3 regions of the Niveibacterium microcysteis genome follow, and region 1 is predicted to be linked to each of the others. Evidence: predicted binding sites of a transcription regulator. Region 1 holds the regulator's gene; each other region holds the start of a gene.
The links. Region 1 encodes sigma-54, which starts transcription at its own class of promoters, with help from an activator protein. Its sites were predicted from a motif close to TGGCACGCTTNCTGCTNA; they were not measured.
Positions count from the first base shown of each region.

Region 2: the regulator sigma-54 is predicted to act here: its motif matches at 1,955-1,972, upstream of JY500_RS04725 (pilin).
Region 3: the regulator sigma-54 is predicted to act here: its motif matches at 1,615-1,632, upstream of JY500_RS21460 (circularly permuted type 2 ATP-grasp protein).

Region 1 covers NZ_CP071060.1:153,886-160,500, reverse strand. The annotation lists gene JY500_RS00720 (LON peptidase substrate-binding domain-containing protein) at 1-165, opposite strand, end outside; gene recA (recombinase RecA) at 301-1,323, shown strand; gene recX (recombination regulator RecX) at 1,344-1,793, shown strand; gene lptB (LPS export ABC transporter ATP-binding protein) at 1,780-2,502, shown strand; gene JY500_RS00700 (RNA polymerase factor sigma-54) at 2,519-3,988, shown strand; gene hpf (ribosome hibernation-promoting factor, HPF/YfiA family) at 4,000-4,323, shown strand; gene ptsN (PTS IIA-like nitrogen regulatory protein PtsN) at 4,441-4,908, shown strand; gene hprK (HPr(Ser) kinase/phosphatase) at 4,895-5,839, shown strand; gene JY500_RS22360 (PsiF family protein) at 5,911-6,375, shown strand; gene cutA (divalent-cation tolerance protein CutA) at 6,488-6,615, shown strand, end outside.
Region 2 covers NZ_CP071060.1:1,008,298-1,014,912, forward strand. The annotation lists gene JY500_RS04720 (GspE/PulE family protein) at 1-1,825, shown strand, start outside; gene JY500_RS04725 (pilin) at 2,023-2,559, shown strand; gene tfpZ (TfpX/TfpZ family type IV pilin accessory protein) at 2,654-3,403, shown strand; gene JY500_RS04735 (PglL family O-oligosaccharyltransferase) at 3,400-5,097, shown strand; gene JY500_RS04740 (class I SAM-dependent methyltransferase) at 5,157-5,762, shown strand; gene JY500_RS04745 (lipopolysaccharide biosynthesis protein) at 5,770-6,615, shown strand, end outside.
Region 3 covers NZ_CP071060.1:4,725,941-4,732,555, reverse strand. The annotation lists gene JY500_RS21470 (ABC transporter ATP-binding protein) at 1-332, shown strand, start outside; gene JY500_RS21465 (ABC transporter permease) at 334-1,479, shown strand; gene JY500_RS21460 (circularly permuted type 2 ATP-grasp protein) at 1,681-3,102, shown strand; gene JY500_RS21455 (alpha-E domain-containing protein) at 3,107-4,054, shown strand; gene JY500_RS21450 (hypothetical protein) at 4,066-4,248, shown strand; gene JY500_RS21445 (proteasome-type protease) at 4,350-5,084, shown strand; gene JY500_RS21440 (DUF3683 domain-containing protein) at 5,355-6,615, shown strand, end outside.

The sequences.
Region 1 (6,615 bases):
CTCGCCCTCTTCGATCAGGCAGACGCCGAAACTGCTGCCGTCCCGAATGCACGCCTTGACCATGTCCATGTAGCGCACCTCGAATACCTTGAGCGGCAATCGCGCTTCGGGGACAAGTACGGTGTGCAGGGGAAACAGAGGCAGTTCGGCGGGCAGTTCGGGCATCGGATTGGTCTCGCGGGCCCGCGAAACGCGCGCCGGGTGAAGTGGCGGAAGTGTGCCATGTTTTCCTGCACGCGCCCGACCGAGACGCACGCAATCTCTGTGCCATAATCGTTTCCAACGAATCGAGGAAACCCCATGGACGACAACAAGGCGAAAGCACTTCAGGCCGCGCTGGCCCAGATCGAAAAACAGTTCGGCAAGGGCTCCATCATGCGGATGGGCGATGGCGAAGTGGAATCGGACATCCAGGCGGTGTCGACCGGCTCCCTCGGGCTGGACATCGCGCTGGGCATTGGCGGCCTGCCGCGTGGCCGCGTGATCGAGATCTACGGCCCGGAATCGTCAGGCAAGACGACCCTCACGCTGCAGGCGATTGCCGAGATGCAGAAGATGGGTGGCGTGGCCGCCTTCATCGACGCCGAACACGCGCTCGACGTGTCCTACGCGCAGAAGCTGGGCGTCAACGTCGGCGACCTGCTGATCTCGCAGCCGGATACCGGCGAGCAGGCGCTTGAGATCGCCGATATGCTGGTGCGTTCCGGCAGCGTCGATATCGTCGTGATCGACTCGGTCGCCGCACTGACGCCGAAGGCCGAAATCGAGGGCGAGATGGGCGATCAACTGCCTGGCCTGCAGGCCCGCCTGATGTCGCAGGCGCTGCGCAAGCTGACCGGCAACATCAAGCGCACCAACACCATGGTCATCTTCATCAACCAGATCCGCATGAAGATCGGCGTGATGTTCGGCAACCCCGAAACCACCACCGGCGGCAATGCGCTGAAGTTCTACGCCTCGGTGCGTCTGGACATCCGCCGCACCGGCACGATCAAGAAGGGCGACGAAGTCATCGGCTCGGAGACCAAGGTCAAGGTCGTGAAGAACAAAGTCGCGCCACCGTTCAAGGAAGCGCACTTCGACATCCTTTACGGCGAGGGCATCTCGCGCGAAGGCGAGATCATCGACATGGGCGTCGAACAGCGCTTTGTCGACAAGTCCGGCGCGTGGTACGCATACAACGGCGAGAAGATCGGCCAGGGCAAGGACAACGCGCGCGAATTCCTGCGCTCGCACCCGGAAACCGCACGCGAAATCGAGAACAAGATCCGCGTACAACTGGGCCTGCCTGAACTGCCGGCTGGGGAAGCCGCCGCGGCCTGAACCAACGAGGCACATTGGCGATGAGCGGCGACGAGCTGAAGGCCCGCGCGCTCCGAACGCTGGCGCAGCGCGAACACAGCCGGGCCGAGTTGGCGCGCAAGCTGGCCGCGCACGGTGAGCCGGACGCGGTCGAAGCGGTACTCGACCGGATGAGCGAACTGGGCCTGCTGTCCGACAGCCGCTTTGCCGAAAGTTACGTGCGCAGCCGTGCCGGCCGGCTCGGCCAGCGACGCATCCAGCATGAACTCGCACAGCGCGGCGTGGATCCGGAAACGATCTCCGAAGCGCTGGCGAGTGAGTTGGGCGAGACAGAACTGGAGCGCGCCCGTGCAGTGTGGGCGCGCAAGTTCGGCAGTACGCCGGGCGATGCAAAGGAATGGGCGCGCCAGGCGCGCTTTCTGACCGCCCGCGGGTTTTCCGCGGAGGTCGTGAGAAAAGTGTTGAAAGAGCCGTTCGATGAGTCTGCTTAAGGTAGGCGGTCTATCCAAGCGCTACAAGGCACGCACTGTCGTGCGCGATGTCGGCTTCGAAGTCGGCAGCGGTGAGGTGGTCGGCCTGCTCGGCCCCAACGGCGCCGGCAAGACGACGTGTTTCTACATGATCGTTGGCCTGGTGCGTGCCGACGGCGGCACGATCACCCTCGACGACAAGGAAATCACCCACCTGCCGATCCACAAGCGGGCGCATCTGGGCTTGTCCTACCTGCCGCAGGAAAACTCGGTATTCCGCAAGCTCACGGTGGCCGAGAACATCCTCGCGGTACTTGAACTGCAGAAGCTGCCGAAGGACAAACTCGCCGCGCGGCTCGATGAGCTGCTGGGCGAGTTGGGCATCACGCACTTGCGCGATGCAACCGCGATGTCCCTCTCGGGCGGCGAGCGGCGGCGGGTTGAAATTGCCCGCGCGCTGGCCACCAACCCGCAGGTGATCCTGCTCGACGAACCCTTCGCCGGCGTCGACCCGATCGCGGTGATCGATATCCAGAAGATCATCCGCTTCCTGAAGGATCGCAACATCGGCGTGCTGATCACTGATCACAACGTGCGCGAGACGCTGGGCATCTGCGACCGCGCCTACATCATCACCGAAGGGGTGGTGCTCGCCAGCGGCCGCCCCGACGAAATCGTCCAGAACGACAAGGTTCGCGAGGTTTACCTCGGCGAGCATTTCCGACTCTGATCGCGCAACCCCCACGATGAAGCCCTCGCTCCAGCTCCGCATCTCCCAGCAGCTCGCGCTGACCCCGCAGCTGCAACAGTCGATCAAGCTGCTGCAGCTATCGACACTGGAGCTCAACAGCGAAATCGAGCGCATGCTGCTCGAGAACCCCTTGCTCGAACGCGAAGACGCCGAGTCGGACCCGGAAGCCTGGGGGCAATCCGCCACCACGCCGAGCGGCGACGAACGCACCGACACCGCCAACGATGCGGCGGCCGAAGCGGCCGAGACCTCGCCCGAACCGAGCGAGCCGAGCTTCGACGATGCCGGCAGCTATGACGACGGCCCCACCGAGTGGTCCGGCGAAGGTGGCGGCAGCGGCAATCGCGACGATGACGACGAAACGGATTTCCAGGAATTCCGTGCTGCGCAGACGAGCCTGCGCGACCACCTGGATGAACAAGTTGCCCTGATGCCGCTGTCGGACCGCGATCGCGCGCTGCTGCGCTTCATGATCGAAGCGCTCGACGACGATGGCTATCTGACCCAGCCGCTCGACGAACTGCTGGAGCTGTTGCCGCCCGAGTTTGAAGTTGACGTCGACGAGCTGCAGATCGCCCTCGCGCACCTGCAGAACCTCGATCCGCCGGGCATCGGCGCACGCTCGCCAGGCGAATGCCTGAAGCTGCAATTGCGCCTGCTGCCTGAGAGCGCTGCGCGTGAAGCCGCGATCATCATCGTTGAGCAGCATCTGGAGCTGCTGGCCGCGCGGGATTTCGTGCGACTCAAGCGGCATCTGGGTTGCAGCGACGAAACGCTGCGCGAGGCGCACCAGCTCGTTTGCAGCCTCGATCCGCGCCCCGGTGCGCGGTTTGCCGCAATCGAGACGCGATATGTGATCCCGGATGTGATCGTGCGCAAGGTGCGCGGCCACTGGAGTGCGACACTGAACCCGGACGCGATGCCCAAGCTGCGGATCAACCAGCTCTACGCCGGAATCCTGCAGCAGAACCGCGGCTCGGCCGGATCGCTGGCCGGGCAGTTGCAGGAGGCACGCTGGATGATCAAGAACGTGCAGCAACGGTTTGACACGATCCTGCGGGTATCCCAGGCAATCGTTGACCGCCAGCGGCAGTTCTTCGATTATGGGGACGTGGCAATGCGTCCGCTGACACTGCGCGAAATCGCGGAGCAGCTTGATCTGCATGAGTCGACGATCTCTCGGGTGACCACGCAGAAGTACATGGCCACGCCAAGAGGTATCCTTGAACTGAAGTATTTTTTCGGCAGCCACGTCGCCACGGATTCTGGCGGCGCGTGTTCAGCTACGGCGATTCGTGCGCTGATTCGCCAGCTGGTCGCGGCAGAGGATCGCAAAAAACCGCTATCCGATGCGCGGATTGCCGAGCTTCTCGGCCAGCAGGGGATTGTCGTTGCGCGACGAACCATCGCAAAGTACCGCGAGTCGCTCAACATCCCGCCGGTCAGCCAGCGCAAGATGATCTGAGAGGATAAATCATGAACCTGAACATCACCGGACACCATCTCGAAGTTACCGCCGCGCTCCGCGACTACGTAACATCGAAACTGGATCGCGTGATTCGCCACTTCGATCACGTCACGAGCGTTAACGTGATCCTGTCGGTGGAAAAGCTGAAGCAAAAGGCGGAAGTGACGGTACATGTACGCGGCAAGGACATTTTCGTCGAGAGCATTGACGAAGATTTGTATGCCGCAATCGACGCCATGACGGACAAACTGGACAGGCAGGTTCTCAAGCACAAGGAAAAGTCCTACGATCACGGCCACGAGGCGCACAAGCGCCAATCTGCAGAATCGTAATCACGGTCGCTCTAGTGAATCCCGGCGCGTAAGCTTGCGGAAAGCCCCCGCGCCGAACATGAGCTGACCCCGGATCTGCGCGCCTTCGGGCGCGCAGTGCATTTCTGAACCCCAAGCATGAATCTCATCGCCCCGCTGCTGCCGCCGTCCAATGTGCTCGTCGATCTTGAGGCGAGCAGCAAGAAGCGCGTCTTCGAACAGGCTGGCCTGCTCTTCGAAAACCATCAGGGACTCGCGCGCAGCGCCGTCTACGACGCGCTTTTCACGCGTGAAAAGCTCGGCTCCACCGGCCTTGGACAAGGCATTGCGATTCCGCACGGCCGTATCAAGGGCCTGCGCGACGCCGTCGGTGCCTTCATCCGCCTTGCGCAGCCCGTGCCATTCGAGGCCCCGGACGGCAAGCCGGTGAATCTGATGTTCGTGCTGCTGGTGCCGGAAAGCGCCACCGAGCACCACCTGCGACTGCTATCGGAGCTCGCACAGATGTTCTCCGACCGCAGCTTCCGCGATGCACTGGCGCAGGCCAGTGATGCGTCCGAGGCCCACACCCTGTTCGTGAACTGGAACCCGAATGCGGCGAACTAGCGTCGCCCGGATCTACGAGGACAACCGCGACCGGCTCGGCCTGAGCCATCTCGCCGGCCCGCTCGATGTCGAGGTTCAGGTTCCAAACGAGAAAGTGTGGCCAGCCGAGCTGGTAGGCCACCTCAACATCATCCACCCGAACCGCATTCAGGTGATGGGCGAGGCGGAGCTGGGCTGGATTCGTCGCCAGGCACGCGACAAGGTACAGCATCAGCTGGAAAGCATCCTGCTGGCGCACCCGCCAGCGATGATCGTGGCGGACGGATGTGAAGTGCCGCCGCTGATCCAGAGTGCGTTCGAAAGCGCACGCGTCGCAATGTTCACGACCTCGGCCGAGACGGCCCGCGTGATCGATTCGCTGCGCACCTATCTTGCGCGCAACCTTGCCGAGAAAACCTCGCTGCACGGCGTGTTCATGGATGTGCTCGGGCTCGGCGTGCTGATCACCGGCGATTCCGGCGCCGGCAAATCCGAGCTTGCGCTCGAACTGATCTCGCGCGGTCACGGTCTCGTCGCGGACGACGTGGTCGAAGTGTCGCGCATCGCGCCAGGTGTGCTGGAAGGGCGCTGCCCGCCAATGTTGAAGGACTTCCTGGAAGTCCGTGGCCTCGGCATCCTGAACATCCGCACGATCTTCGGCGAAACCGCATGCCGCCGGAAGATGAAGCTCAAGCTGGTGGTACATCTGCATCGCCAGATCCGCGGCGAAAGCGCGCAGATGCCGCGCCTGCCGCTGGAAGACGACATGCAGGATATCGTCGGTGTGCCGACTCGCCGCGTCACCCTGCCGGTTGCCGCCGGCCGCAACCTTGCGGTGTTGCTGGAAGCGGCGGTGCGAAATACCATTCTTCAGTTACGTGGCATAGACTCGATGCAGGAATTCGTTGATCGCCAACGCTCTGCGCTGGATCTCGACGAAGAAGACCTGTAGCCCGAACGCTCGCATCTCCTTCCGCCACATCGGTGGCGGCTCTACCCCAATCTCTCCTCCGGAGGCCTTGCATGAATAAGCTTGTGATCCTGGCTGCAGCTCTGGCCGCGCAGTTCGCCCTGCTCCCCGCCCACGCCGCCGACGAGGCGAAGAAGCCGACTGCGCAGCAGGAAAAGATGAAGGTCTGCAACGAGAAGGCGACCGGCATGAAGGGCGATGAGCGCAAGAAGTTCATGAGCGACTGTCTGAGCGCCAAGCCCGCTGCCGCCGAAGCCGATGCCAAGGCACCCAGCGCCCAGCAGGACAAGATGAAGGTTTGCAATGAAAAGGCGACGGGCATGAAGGGCGATGAACGCAAGAAGTTCATGAGCGACTGCCTCAGCGCCAAACCCGCTGGCGCGCCCGCCGCCGATGCGAAAGCGGACGCCAAGTCCAGCACCTCTCAGCAAGACAAGATGAAAGTCTGCAACGAAAAGGCAACCGGCAAGACGGGTGACGACCGCAAGAAGTTCATGAGCGAATGCCTTAAGGGTTGAACCCTCGCCGCTGCGACCAAACCCCGCCCTTAGGCGGGGTTTTTGTTTGGAGCCAAGGCGCGGCTGGCCGCTGCCGCTAGAATTCAGAGGCGGAGTCCTCAGGGGTAAGGCCATGACAGAGCCTGTGCTGATCGTGATGTGCAACTTTCCTGACGCGGCGACGGCAGAACGCATCGCGCAGCGTCTTGTGGAACGTCGGCTCGCCGCCTGCGTCAACATCCTTGCGCCGATTCGTTCGAT
Region 2 (6,615 bases), 850 kb from region 1:
TGCGCAGACTTTGGGCGTCGCGTTCGCGCAGCGTCTTTCCCAAGAGAAACCGCTACGCAACAAGTACGACTACCTGACGCGCACTGGCGCCGTGACTCCCGAGCAACTTGAGGAGATCGAAAAGCAGACCCGCGCGCGGAATACAACGATCGAAGCAATTCTGCTCGACGAAGTGCGGATAGCCGCAGCGCTGGTTGGTGAGTCGATGGCCCGGTTCTACGGCGTGCCCTACGAGCCGTTTCGGCAGGAGCGGGTCAAGTCAATGCATCTGCTGCGCAACATCAAGAAGGACTATGTGTTGCAGGCGGGTTGGCTGCCGCTGGAGGAGACGCAGGAAGGGATCATTGTCCTCACAACCGACCCCGAGCAGGTGCGCGGCGCGCGGGTGGCCGACAATGTCTTCCCGGGCGCAAAGCTATCGTTCCGCGTCACGACACGGCGCGAGTTCGAGAAGACGGCGCAGCAGTTGTTCGAGCAGGGCATGGATGAGGCTTCGGTGTCCGACATGCTGTCTGGCCTGGGCGACGACGAGCGCGACGCGCCGTCGCAGGACGAAATCTCCGCGGCCGCCGACAACGAACTCGTCAAGCTGGTCAACAAGATCATCATCGAGGCGCATCGGCAGGGCGCCTCGGATATCCACATCGAGCCGCGCCCGGGCAAGGAAAAGACGCTGATCCGTTTCCGCAAGGACGGCTCACTGGTGCCGTACATCGAGGTACCTGCGAGTTACCGCAACCCGCTGGTCACGCGCATCAAGATCATGTGCGACCTCGATATCTCCGAACGCCGCAAACCGCAGGACGGCAAGATCCGCTTCCGCAAGTACGGGCCCTTGGATATCGAGCTGCGCGTCGCGACCATCCCGACCGCGGGCGGCATGGAAGACGTGGTGATGCGTCTGCTGGCCAACGGCGAGCCGCTGCCGCTGTCGGATCTGGGCATGTCGCCGCGCAATCTCGAGCGCCTGCGCAACACGATCAACAAGCCCTACGGCATCTTCTTCTGTTGCGGCCCAACCGGCTCCGGCAAGACCACCACGCTGCATTCGATCCTGAAAGAGCTCAACACGCCCGACACCAAGATCTGGACCGCCGAGGACCCGGTCGAGATCACGCAGCGCGGCCTGCGCCAGGTTCAGGTCAACCGCAAGGCCGGGCTGGATTTCGTTGCGGTAATGCGTGCCTTCCTGCGCGCCGACCCTGACGTAATCATGGTCGGCGAAATGCGCGACAAGGAAACCGTGACGATCGGCATCGAAGCCTCGCTGACGGGCCACCTCGTGCTCTCCACGCTGCATACAAACAGCGCGCCAGAATCGGTCGTGCGCCTGCTCGACATGGGGATGGACCCGTTCAACTTTGCCGACGCGCTGCTCGGCGTGCTTGCCCAGCGCCTCGCCAAGCGGCTTTGTAAGCATTGCAAGGAGGCCTACCACCCCGACGACGAAGAGGTGGCGGCCTTGATCGCCGAGTACTGCGAAGACATGCGCCAGACGCCCGAGTTTCAGGCAGATCCGGCGGCCGCCGAGGCGGCGCTACTCGCCGAATGGAAAGCGCAATTCGGCCACGAAGGGCAGCTGCTGCTCTACCGAGCGCAAGGCTGCGAACACTGCACCGACGGCTACAAAGGCCGCGTCGGCCTACACGAAATGATGGTCGGCTCTGCCGAGGTCAAGCATCTGGTGCAGACACGCGCCCCGGTCTCGGAGTTGGTCACCGCTGCGCTAGCTGATGGCATGCGTACACTGCGGCAGGACGGTATTGAGAAGGTGCTGCAGGGGGTGACGGACATGAAACAGGTGCGGAAGGTGTGTATTCGTTAAATGGTTTGTCGTGCCGCGTCAGTCGATGTGACAAAAAACGTCACTCGCCGGCGTCGTGTCCGAGGCGGATGAGCTCGAGGCGCCAGCGTTGCGGCGCTCTACGCTGATTTTTGGGTAGTGTCATGACGCTGGCACGTAATCTGCTCATATGAACCCGAGCGGTGTCCCCGCCCGAATTTCTCAACGAGGAGAACAGCATGAAAAAGGTTCAACAAGGCTTCACCCTGATCGAACTGATGATTGTGGTTGCGATCATCGGCATCTTGGCTGCCGTGGCGCTGCCGGCCTATCAGGACTACACCGTTCGCGCAAAAGTTTCGGAAGGTCTCACTTTGGCGGAGTCGGCTAAGAGTGCGGTTTCTGAGGCTTGGCAGAACGATGGTAGCCTTGCGAACTTGACGCAAGCGACGGCCGCTGGTGCTGCTGGTTGCGCTGCCAACATCGTTTACTGCTTCAATACCTCTAAGTATGTTTCGCTGATTCAGATCGCAAGCGGCGCTGCCGGTAATGGCGAAATCACTATTACTTACGATACGACCGCAACGGGCATCCCGCAGCTGGCTGGCGCAAACACCCTGGTGCTTGTTCCGACTATCGGCGGTGTCGCATTGGCTGCTGGTTCCCAAGGCAACATCGATTGGCATTGCAAGGGCGCCGCTTCGACGTTCGGCCCTGGTACCGCCGGCACCGTTTCGGGCCGCTTCTCGCCGGCTAACTGCCGCGGCGCAGTCTAACTATCGAAGGGCCTGATGCTGCGGGTTCGCCCGCGCGGTTAGCACTAAGAGCCAAGGCGTTAGCCTTGGCTTTTCCTATTCTGAAGGCGAATCCATGAAGAAGCTTCGGGCTGCAGGCGTCCATTTCGCACTCAGCGCGTTGATTGTGGGCGGGTTTGTTGTTCTGACGCTTATGGTTTGGTACCCGACTCCTCTGGATCAGGCGTTAGGCGTCAATAAGGTGCTCCTTGTGCTACTCGGCGTGGACGTGGTGATCGGTCCGATGCTGACCTTCATCGTATACGAGCCCGGCAAACGCACCTTGTTATTGGATTTGACCGTCATCGCAATCGCCCAGTTCGCGGCCTTTGGCTACGGGGCCAACACGATCTTTGGCTCACGTCCTGCGTACGTGGTCTTCAACGTCGACCGTTTTGATGTGACGTCGGCATCCGAGATTGCTCCGGCAGAGCTTGCCGCAGTACGCGATCCAGCTTTCAAGTCGATTCCGCTTTGGGGTCCCGTCATCGTTGGCGCGCGGATTCCGACGGCGGTTGAAGAGAAAAATCGTATCCTGCTATCCGCAGCCAGCGGCGGGCCAGACCTGAACGCCTTTCCGCAGTACTTCCATTCGTACGAGTCGATGGCGGGTGATGTGCGGCAAGTCGCAAAACAGGTAGGTATGCTTCCAACCAAGGAGCAGTCGGCGGCTGTGGCTACCTGGCTGGCAGCACACGCCAAGCAGGCGGAGGACGTTCGGTGGCTTCCTGTTGCTGCGAGACGGCGCGATATGACGGCGATCATTGATGCCAAGACAGCAAAGGTGCTGGGCTTCGTCGACGCCAGTCCGTGGTGGGGGCGATGATGGGGGGCGGTGATCGAGGCTCGGGAAAGAACTGCGCACTTGCGTTGCTGTTTGCGTTACCTACCGCTTTGAGTTTTCGTAGTAGCCCACAGGCGGTCTTTTGGCCAGAATTTTTGCTTGTTGTGGTCTTATTGGCTGTGTTTATTGGTCAGCAACTTCGCGAAACAGTACATCGCTTGCCAATAGCACCACTATTGCCGCTGGCGATGAGTTCGCTTTGGGTGCTGGTGACATGGGGCCATTCCGCTAATGCCTTGGTTGTGGGTTTTTTGGCATATCTGCTGGTGTTCTTGGTTGCGGCTGACTTTGGTGCTGGCCGCGAATCGGGGTTTGTCGCGAAGGCGGTGCTCGCAGTGGCGCTTTGTCAGTCGATGATTGGCGCGCTGCAGTTATTCGACGTTTCGCTAGGCGGCGCCGTACTTGCCAAGGCGTATCGCCAAACTTATGGCAACGTTGGGCAACCGAACCACTATGCCGCGCTGCTGGCCTTAGGGTTGGCCGCGGTCGTAGTTGGTGCAGAGAACTGGAAATGGCCACGTTGGCTAACCGGCGCGGTTGTTGTTTGGCTGAGCATCTCAATTGCGGCGTCGGCCTCACGCGCGCCTTGGTTCTACATGCTTGGCTTCGTACTGCTCGGGTTAGTCGCCGGTCGCGGAACTGACCCGGCGGGGCGAGTGGCTGGCCGGCGAGCCGTGGCGGTAGGTATTGCAGCATTGCTGATCCAGATCGCTTTTGCGTACAGCGGCGCGCTTGATCTTCTTGGGCTGACCTCCTCGATTGCCCGTGCAGCGGATGCAGGCAGCAATGGCCAGCGTTTGTACGATTGGTCCCTCGCTCTTTCTGCTATCCGAGCACACCCTTGGATGGGCGTCGGGGTTGGCGGGTTTCACGGTTGGGCGGTGGCGCAGATGGCTGTAACGCCGTCGCTGCCATTCTCAAAGTTTGCTGAGCATGCGCACAATCTTCCGCTGCATCTGGCTGCAACAATGGGGCTACCTTTTGCTGTAGGGCTGCTCGGCGCGGTCGGTTGGTGGGGCTTGCACCAGTTGCGGCAGCCGGTTACCTCCGAGCGCCTATTTGCGCTCTGCGGATTGGTGGTGGTCGGCCTTCACAGCTTTGTCGAGTATCCGCTTTGGTATACCTATTTTGTGATACCGGCGGGAATGCTGTGCGGCGTTTTGCTTCGATCTGATTCGCAAGCTCGGTTCCTCCTTGTCCCAAATTGGGTGACCCGCGCAGTACTTCTAGGCTTGGCCGCCTGCCTATTTTGGGTTGCCCGCGATTACGTGGCCGTGCAGCGTGCCTACGATGAGTGGGCGTCGATCCGCAGCGCCGCGACGGCTGCGGATCGCGACCGCGTAAGGCGCGCCGTAGAGAACGTGCCGGCCTGGTCGATCTTTGGCGACCATGCACGGGCTCTAGCGTTGCAAACTTGGGCTCCCGATACCTTGACCGCCGTAAAAGCTGCGAGTGAATGTGAGTACGCGTTAAAGCTGCGTCCCTCCTGGGGGCTAGGAACCCAATGTCTGCTTGCGATGGCCACGGCGGGCGACCGACCGGGTGTCGCACGCATGTCGCTCATACTGTGCGAGGGGTTTCCTCGGCACCACCAGATGTTACGTGATTGGGCTGAGTTTGCCGACCGCGCTCACCCTGTCACCTCTGTTCGGTCTGAGAACTGCCTGCGCGGATAGTGAGGCGTAGGTGAGACGGTATACTGCGCCGTTGCATTGAACCGAAGATTCCTACCTACATGGCTGTTCTTGACAAGCGCGGGGTGTTGCCCCGCTTCCGGGCCGGCGAGCGGCTAAGTATCGAACTCGGTTGCGGCCCGCGAAAACAAGATGCTGCGTCAGTTGGAATTGATGCGCTCGACTTTGAAGGCGTGGACCTCGTCGGCGATGTATTCGAGGTGCTTGCTGAGTTGCCTACTGCGGGCGTGTCGGCGTGTTATTCCGCTCACTTCTTTGAGCACGTCGACGACTTGGTACGTCTGGTCGATGAGCTTGGGCGCACGCTTGCGCCAGGTGCCGTGGCGACCATAAAAGTACCCCACTTTTCGAACCCATACTTTTATTCGGACCCGACGCACAGGCGCGCTTTCGGTCTCTACACGATGTCGTACTTTGCGCGTGACGCCTTGTTGACGCGCAAGGTGCCGAACTACGGTCGCACACCGGTGTTCGAGCTCACCTCCGTGCATTTGGGTTTCGATTCGCCGTTTCCGTTCCGCGGGTTGATCCGGCGTCTTATCGGGCCGGTGTTTAACCTTACGACTTGGCTACAGGAATTCCACGAGGAAAATCTCTGCTATTTGCTGCCGTGCTACGAAGTCGAGTATCGACTGCGTCGCATTTGAGCTGGCGATGTCGCTGCGTTCGAGTCTCGCGTACTTCGTCTTTCGGGGGGCATCGGGTGCGCTCGCGGTTCTGACCGTTTCCGTATTTGCACGCTTGCTCGGCCCGGAGGGTTACGCGCGCTGGACGCTGGCGGTCGTCGTCAGTGGATTCATTGCCGGCGTGTTGGTACAGCCGATTCATTCGGCGCTCGCCCGTTTCCTGCCGCGCCCCGGGGGGGCGGCGTTTGTAGGGACCTTGGGCCGTCTGCTCCTTATCGCGGCGGGCGTTGTCGTCCTGCTCGCGATTGCGCTCGGGATTGCTTCGCCACACTGGTTGCCGACTGGCGTGGTGGGGCTGGCGCTTGCACTGGGTTTGTCTCAGGCCGGCTTTGATTTCTCGGCGCAACACTGTTCCAGCACACTGCAGGCCCGTCGCTACGGGCGCCTTTATCTTTGCAAAGCGATCATCGCGCTGATCGCAGGGGGCGTTGCCTTGCTGCTGGGTTGGGGGGCTGCAGGCGCGGTTGCGGGCACATGCTTGGGTTTCTTGTGTGCCACTGCGCTCTTTGGCCGCTTGGCGTGGCTGGAGGTGGCGCGAGGGCGTTTCGATGCCGCAAAACTCCCTGAAGTGCACGCTTATGCCTTGCCAGTGATGTTCGCTCTGCTTACTGGCGCGCTGCTGCAATGGGGTGACCGACTCGTGCTCGCCGCGAATGTCGCGCCGGCGCAACTAGGCGCGTACAGCGCGGGGGGGGATCTTGCTCAACAAGGGTTCGGGCTGCTCTTCAGCGCATTTCATCTCGCGTGGTTTCCGCGGCTGATCGCCCAGTGGGAGGCGGGTAGCCACGAGTTGCAGGCGCAGGTGAACCGCTAT
Region 3 (6,615 bases), 250 kb from region 1:
ACCGTCTCGGCTACATCGCCTACGGTCAGCTACTGGCGCTGGGCACGCCGGCACAGCTTGTGGAACGCAGCGGGTTTGCGACCTGGCATGTGCGTGGCAACGATGTGTCGCCGCTGGCGGCACAGCTGCGCGGCGCACCCGGTGTCGACATGCTGACCCGCTTTGGCAACACCCTGCATGTCAGCGGCAGTGATGCGGCGGCGCTGGTCGCCGCGATCGCGCCGTGGCGCGACGAGCCGGCGCTCGAATGGTCGGCGGCGGCGCCGCAGCTGGAGGATGTGTTCATCCATCTGATGGGGCAGACGCGCGACAACTTCCAGGAGGCGCACTGACATGTTCGCCCTGCTGCGCGGCTTGTCGTTTGCGCGCCTGATCACCGTGATGCGCAAGGAATTCATCCAGCTGCGCCGCGACCGGCTGACCTTCGCGATGATGGTCGGCATACCGATCATCCAGCTGACGCTGTTCGGCTACGCAATCAACGGCGACCCCAAGCATCTGCCGACCGTGGTCGTGGCCGAGGAGCAGAGCGCATTTGCGCGCAGCCTGACCGCCGCGCTGACGGTGTCAGACTACTTCGACATCCTCAGCACCTCTGCCACGCAGGCCGACGCTGACCGCATGCTCGCCGAGGGCAGCGCACAGTTCGCGCTGGTGATCCCGCCAGATTTCTCGCGCAAGCTGATCCGCGGCGAACGCGCTCAGGTGCTGCTCGACGCCGATGCGACCGACCCAACGGCCACCGGCAACGCCATCGCCGCGCTCAACCAGCTGGCGCCCGGCGCGCTCGCGCGAGACCTGGGTGGCCCGCTGGCTTCCCACGCCGCCGCGCCACCGCCGTTCGACGTGGTGGTGCAGCGCCGCTACAACCCGGACGGGCTCACCGCGTGGAACGTCGTCCCCGGCCTGATGGGCGTGATCCTGACGATGACGATGATCATGATGACCGGGCTCGCGCTGACGCGCGAAGTCGAACGCGGCACGATGGAGAACCTGCTCGCCACGCCGGTGCGGCCGGTAGAGGTGATGGTCGGCAAGATCCTGCCCTTCATCCTGATCGGCTTCGTGCAGGTGGTGCTGATCCTGATTGCCGCGCGATTGCTGTTCAACGTGCCGTTCATCGGCACCAAGCCGGTACTGCTGCTCGGCGTGCTGGTCTTCATCGCCGCCAACCTGGTCGTCGGCATCACGATCTCGAGCGTGGCGCGCAACCAGATGCAGGCGATGCAGATGACCTTCTTCTTCTTCCTGCCGTCGATCCTGCTGTCCGGCTTCATGTTCCCCTTCCGTGGCATGCCGGGCTGGGCGCAGTTCATCGGTGAGGCGCTGCCACTGACCCATTTCCTGCGGCTGGCGCGTGGGGTGATGCTCAAGGGCAACGGTTTCGTCGAGATCTGGCCACACCTGTGGCCGCTGCTGTTGTTCATCACCGTCGTGCTGGCCATCGGGCTCAAACGCTTCCGCAAGACGCTGGACTGAGCGGGCACGCACCACGACGGGGCGCGTCCGGGCGATGCGCCGGATTGGTGCGCCGCCGCGTCGCCCCATCGTTTTCGCGCGCCGTAAGCGTGCATGAGCGGCCCTGGAAGACCCGGAAAGCCCATGTTTTCCGGTTGGCACAGTTCTCGCAAAGCCCCTGCTGCCGGCTCGCAACGCAGCGAGCCGTACGCGGAGGCGAGCATGGGAGCAAACGGGGCGTTCTTCGATGAGATGAACGGCGCGGCTGGCGAGACACGGCCGCATTACGAAGCCTTTGAGCGCTGGCTGGAGGCGACCGCGTCTTCACGCATCGAGCGCAAGCGGGTGCAGGCCGATGCGCTGTTCCGGCGCGTCGGCATTACCTTCGCCGTGTATGGCGAGGCGGCGGGGACAGAGCGGTTGATTCCGTTCGACCTGATTCCCCGCATCATTCCGGCTGCCGAATGGCAGCAGCTTTCCGCCGGCCTGTCGCAGCGGATCCGCACGCTCAACGCCTTCCTGCATGACATCTACCATGACCAGGAGATCCTCAAGGCCGGCGTGATTCCCTACGAGCAGGTGCTGCAGAACGCGCAGTACCGGCCCGAGATGAAGGGCGTGGACGTCGCTGGCGGCATCTATTCGCACATCTCCGGCGTCGACATCGTGCGTGCCGGCGCCGGCGAGTTCTACGTGCTGGAAGACAACCTGCGCGTGCCGTCCGGCGTCTCGTACATGATCGAAGACCGCCGCATGATGATGCGGCTCTTCCCCGACCTCTTCGCCACCCACCGCATCGCGCCGGTGGAGCACTACCCGGACCTGCTGCTCGATACGCTGCGCACCGTCGCGCCAAACGGGGTGTCGGACCCGACCGTGGTGCTGCTCACGCCCGGCAGCTACAACAGCGCCTACTTCGAGCACGCCTTCCTCGCGCAGCAGATGGGCATCGAACTGGTCGAAGGGCGCGATCTCTTCGTCACCCACGAAGGCGTGTTCATGAGCACCACCCGCGGCCGCCGCAAGGTGGACGTGATCTACCGCCGCATCGACGACGACTTCCTCGATCCGCAGGCCTTCCGCAAGGATTCGATGCTCGGCGTGCCGGGCCTGTTTGCCGCGTATCGCGCCGGCAAGGTCACGCTCGCCAACGCGATCGGCACGGGCGTGGCGGACGACAAGTCGATCTACCCGTATGTGCCGGACATGGTGCGCTTCTACCTTGGCGAGAAACCGCTGCTCAACAACGTGCCGACCTACATGCTGAGAAAGCCCGACGATCTGGCCTACACGCTCGATCACCTGGCCGAACTGGTGGTGAAGGAAGTGCACGGCGCCGGCGGCTACGGCATGCTGGTCGGGCCGGCATCGACCAAGGCGGAGATTGAAGCCTTCCGCCAGCGCATCATCGCCGCGCCGGAGAAATACATCGCCCAGCCAACGCTCGCGCTGTCCACCTGCCCGACCTTCGTCGAATCCGGCATCGCGCCGCGCCATATCGACCTGCGGCCCTTTGTCCTTTCGGGCAGCGAGATCCGTTTCGTACCCGGCGGCCTCACGCGCGTCGCGCTGAAGGAAGGCTCGCTGGTGGTGAATTCCTCGCAGGGCGGGGGCACCAAGGACACCTGGGTACTGGAGGCCTGAAAACATGTTGTCCCGTACCGCAGACCACGTTTACTGGATGGCGCGCTACATGGAGCGCGCCGAAAACCTCGCGCGCATCCTCGATGTGCACCACCGCATGTCGCTGTTGCCGCAGAGCGCCGGCGAGATCGAACGGCAGTGGACCGCCACGCTCGACATCATGGGCATGCTGGGCGCCTACCGCGCACAACATGACGTGATCGACACCGACACGGTGATGCACTTCCTGATGTTCGACCGCGACAACCCGTCGAGCATCGTCTCCTGCCTGCGCGCGGCGCGCGAAAACGCGCACACCGTGCGTGGCACGCTGACCTCCGAGCTGTGGGAGGCCATCAACGCGACCTGGCTGAAGGTGAATGACTTCGCCCCTTCGCGCCTCGCCGAAACCGGCCCGACCGAGTTCTTCGACTGGGTGAAGTACCGCTCACACCTGTCGCGCGGCGTCACCGTCGGCACCATGCTGCGCGACGAGGCCTTCCACTTCACCCGGCTGGGCACCTTCATCGAGCGCGCGGACAACACCCTGCGCATCCTCGACGTGAAGTACCACCTGCTGCGCGGCGCCCACACACCGAACGATGCCGCGGTCGACTACTACCAGTGGAGCGCGCTGCTGCACTCGGTGTCGGCCTTCGAAATCTACCGCCGCGTGTATCGCGATCAGATCACGCCGAGCCGCGTTGCCGAGCTGCTGCTGCTGCGCCCGGACATGCCGCGTTCGCTCGCCTACTGCATGCGCGAGGTGTACGGCCTGCTGCAGGCGGTGGCGAACGGCCGTTCGGCCGAGACCCAGCGCCGCGCCGGCGAGTTCGAGGCGAGCCTGCGGTTCGGCCGCATCGAGGAACTGATGCGCGACGGTTTGCATCCCTACCTCGACAGCGCGCTGGAACGCATCCTCGATCTCGGCCAGCGCATCTCCGACGACTTCCTGGTTCCCGTTACCACCTGAGGAGGCTTGCCATGACCCGTTCGCACCCGAATCAGCCAACGCCCGACGCGCCTGCCACGCCGCCCGCTGCGATGCTTGCGTTGTGGACCAATCCGCTGGAAGACACGCCCTACACACTGCAGCCCGAAGCCGGGCGCTTTGCGCCTGAGCCCTGGCAACTGACACCGGCCGAGCGCGGCGCGCCGCCCGGCTGATCCATGGTTCGCGGCGGCCCGCACGGTCGCCGCGAACAAGCGCTGGCCCCGCCCCGCAAGGGCGGCGACAATCCCGCCTTTCTGCGACCAAGCCTTTTCCCATGACCTACTGCGTCGGCATGCTCCTCGACGCCGGCATCGTGTGCCTGTCCGACTCGCGCACCAATGCCGGCGTTGATCACATCAACTCCTTCCGCAAACTCAATGTCTTCGAGCGCCCGGGCGAGCGGGTGATGGTATTGATGACGGCCGGCAACCTCGCGATCACGCAGGCGATCGTGACGATGCTCAACGAACGCCTCAGCAGCACCGAGGGCACCAGCCTGTGGAGCGTGCCCAACCTGTTCGAGGCGGCGCGCCATGTTGGCGACACGATTCGCGACGTGCACCGGCGCGACGCCGAATCGCTGCAGGCCTTCGGCATCGATTTTTCCGCCAGCCTGATCCTCGCCGGGCAGATTCGCGGCGAACGCCCGCGCTTGTTCAACATCTACGCCGCCGGCAACTTCATCGAGGCGACGCCCGAGACGCCGTACTTCCAGATCGGCGAATCGAAGTACGGCAAACCGATCATCGACCGCGTCATCACGCGCGGCACCTCGCTCGACGAAGCAACGAAGTGCGCGTTGATCTCGATGGATTCGACGATCCGCTCGAACCTGTCGGTCGGCCTGCCGCTCGATCTCGCGCTGATCCGCACCGACGAATGCCGCATCGCGCGCCACCGCTCGATCGAGTCGCAAGACCCGTACTTCAGCATCGTGCGCAGCGAATGGGGCCAGGCGCTGCGCGACGCCTTCAACGCGCTGCCCAACCCGGATTGGTCGCGCGACTGAGGCGCCAGCTGTCGCGGCGGCGCCACGCAAGGTGCTGAGCCGATTGCGGCGGCGGTCGGCCGGTTTGGGGCGTGCCAAAGGCCGGGCGGCCGCTGCACTGCAGCATCCGAACTGTGTTCGTGACCCGGTGTCCAACCCCCAATTCCCGCAATTTTCTTGCCCCCACAGCCCGTAAGGTCTTGAATTTTCGGGTGCATGGGCGGGTCCGGCGGGATAAAATGGCCGGCTTCCCCAGAAGCGTGCCGTGCCGCACACAAACAGGACACCCTGATGCAAGCCGCCCCCGAGTTTGTCCGCGAGACCCCCGCGTCGACCCGCCTGCGCGAGATTCCGTACAACTACACCTCCTTTTCCGACCGCGAGATCGTGATCCGCCTGCTCGGCGAGGAGATGTGGTCGGTGCTCGAATCGTTGCGCGCCGAGCGCGTGACCGGCCGCTCCGCCCGGATGCTCTACGAAGTGTTGGGCGACATCTGGGTCGTGCAGCGCAACCCCTACCTGGAAGACGACCTCGTCGCCAGCCGCGAGCGCCGTGGTGCGCTGCTGAGCGCGCTGCGCCACCGCCTTGACGAAGTGGAAAAGCGCCGTGCCGCGGCCGAGAGTGAAGACCCGGTGCGCGCCGGCATCGTCGCGCAGCTGGTGGCCGCCGCGAACAAGGCGGTCGACGCCTTCCAGCGCCACTTCGAGACCACCTACGACCTGCGCAAGCGCACCGAGAAGCTGCTTTCCAAGCACACGCGCCGCGACAACATCGCTTTTGATGGCATGGCGCGCGTCTCGCATGTCACCGACGCAACCGACTGGCGCGTCGAGTACCCCTTCGTCGTGCTGTACCCGGACACCGAGGAAGAGATCGGCCATCTGGTGCGCGGCTGTATCGAGCTGGGCCTGACCATCATCCCGCGTGGCGGCGGCACCGGCTACACCGGCGGCGCCGTGCCGCTGTCGCCGTATTCGGCCGTGATCAACACCGAGAAGCTGATCGATCTGGGCAAGGTCGAACAGCAGATGCTGCCGGGCGTTGACCGACCCTACGCGACCATCACCACCGGCGCGGGCGTCGTCACCCGCAGGGTCATGGATGCGGCAGAGGGTGTTGGCCTCGTATTCGCCTGCGACCCGACCTCGGCGGATGCCTCCTGTATCGGTGGCAACATCGCGATGAACGCCGGCGGCAAGAAGGCGGTGCTGTGGGGCACTGCGCTCGACAACCTGGCCTGGTGGAAGATGGTTACGCCGGACGGCAACTGGCTCGTTGTCGAACGCCTAAACCACAACCTCGGCAAGATCCACGATCAGGAAACCGTCCAGTTCCGCCTCAAGAAGTTCGACGAATCCGGCAAGCGTCCGCTCGGCGAAGAGATCATCGAGATGCCGGGCGCCGCCTTCCGCAAGGTCGGGCTGGGCAAGGACGTCACTGACAAGTTCCTCGGCGGTGTGCCGGGGGTGCAGAAGGAAGGCACCGACGGCATCATCACCTCGGCCTGCTGGATCCTGCATCGCCTGCCAACGCACACCCGCACCGTGTGTC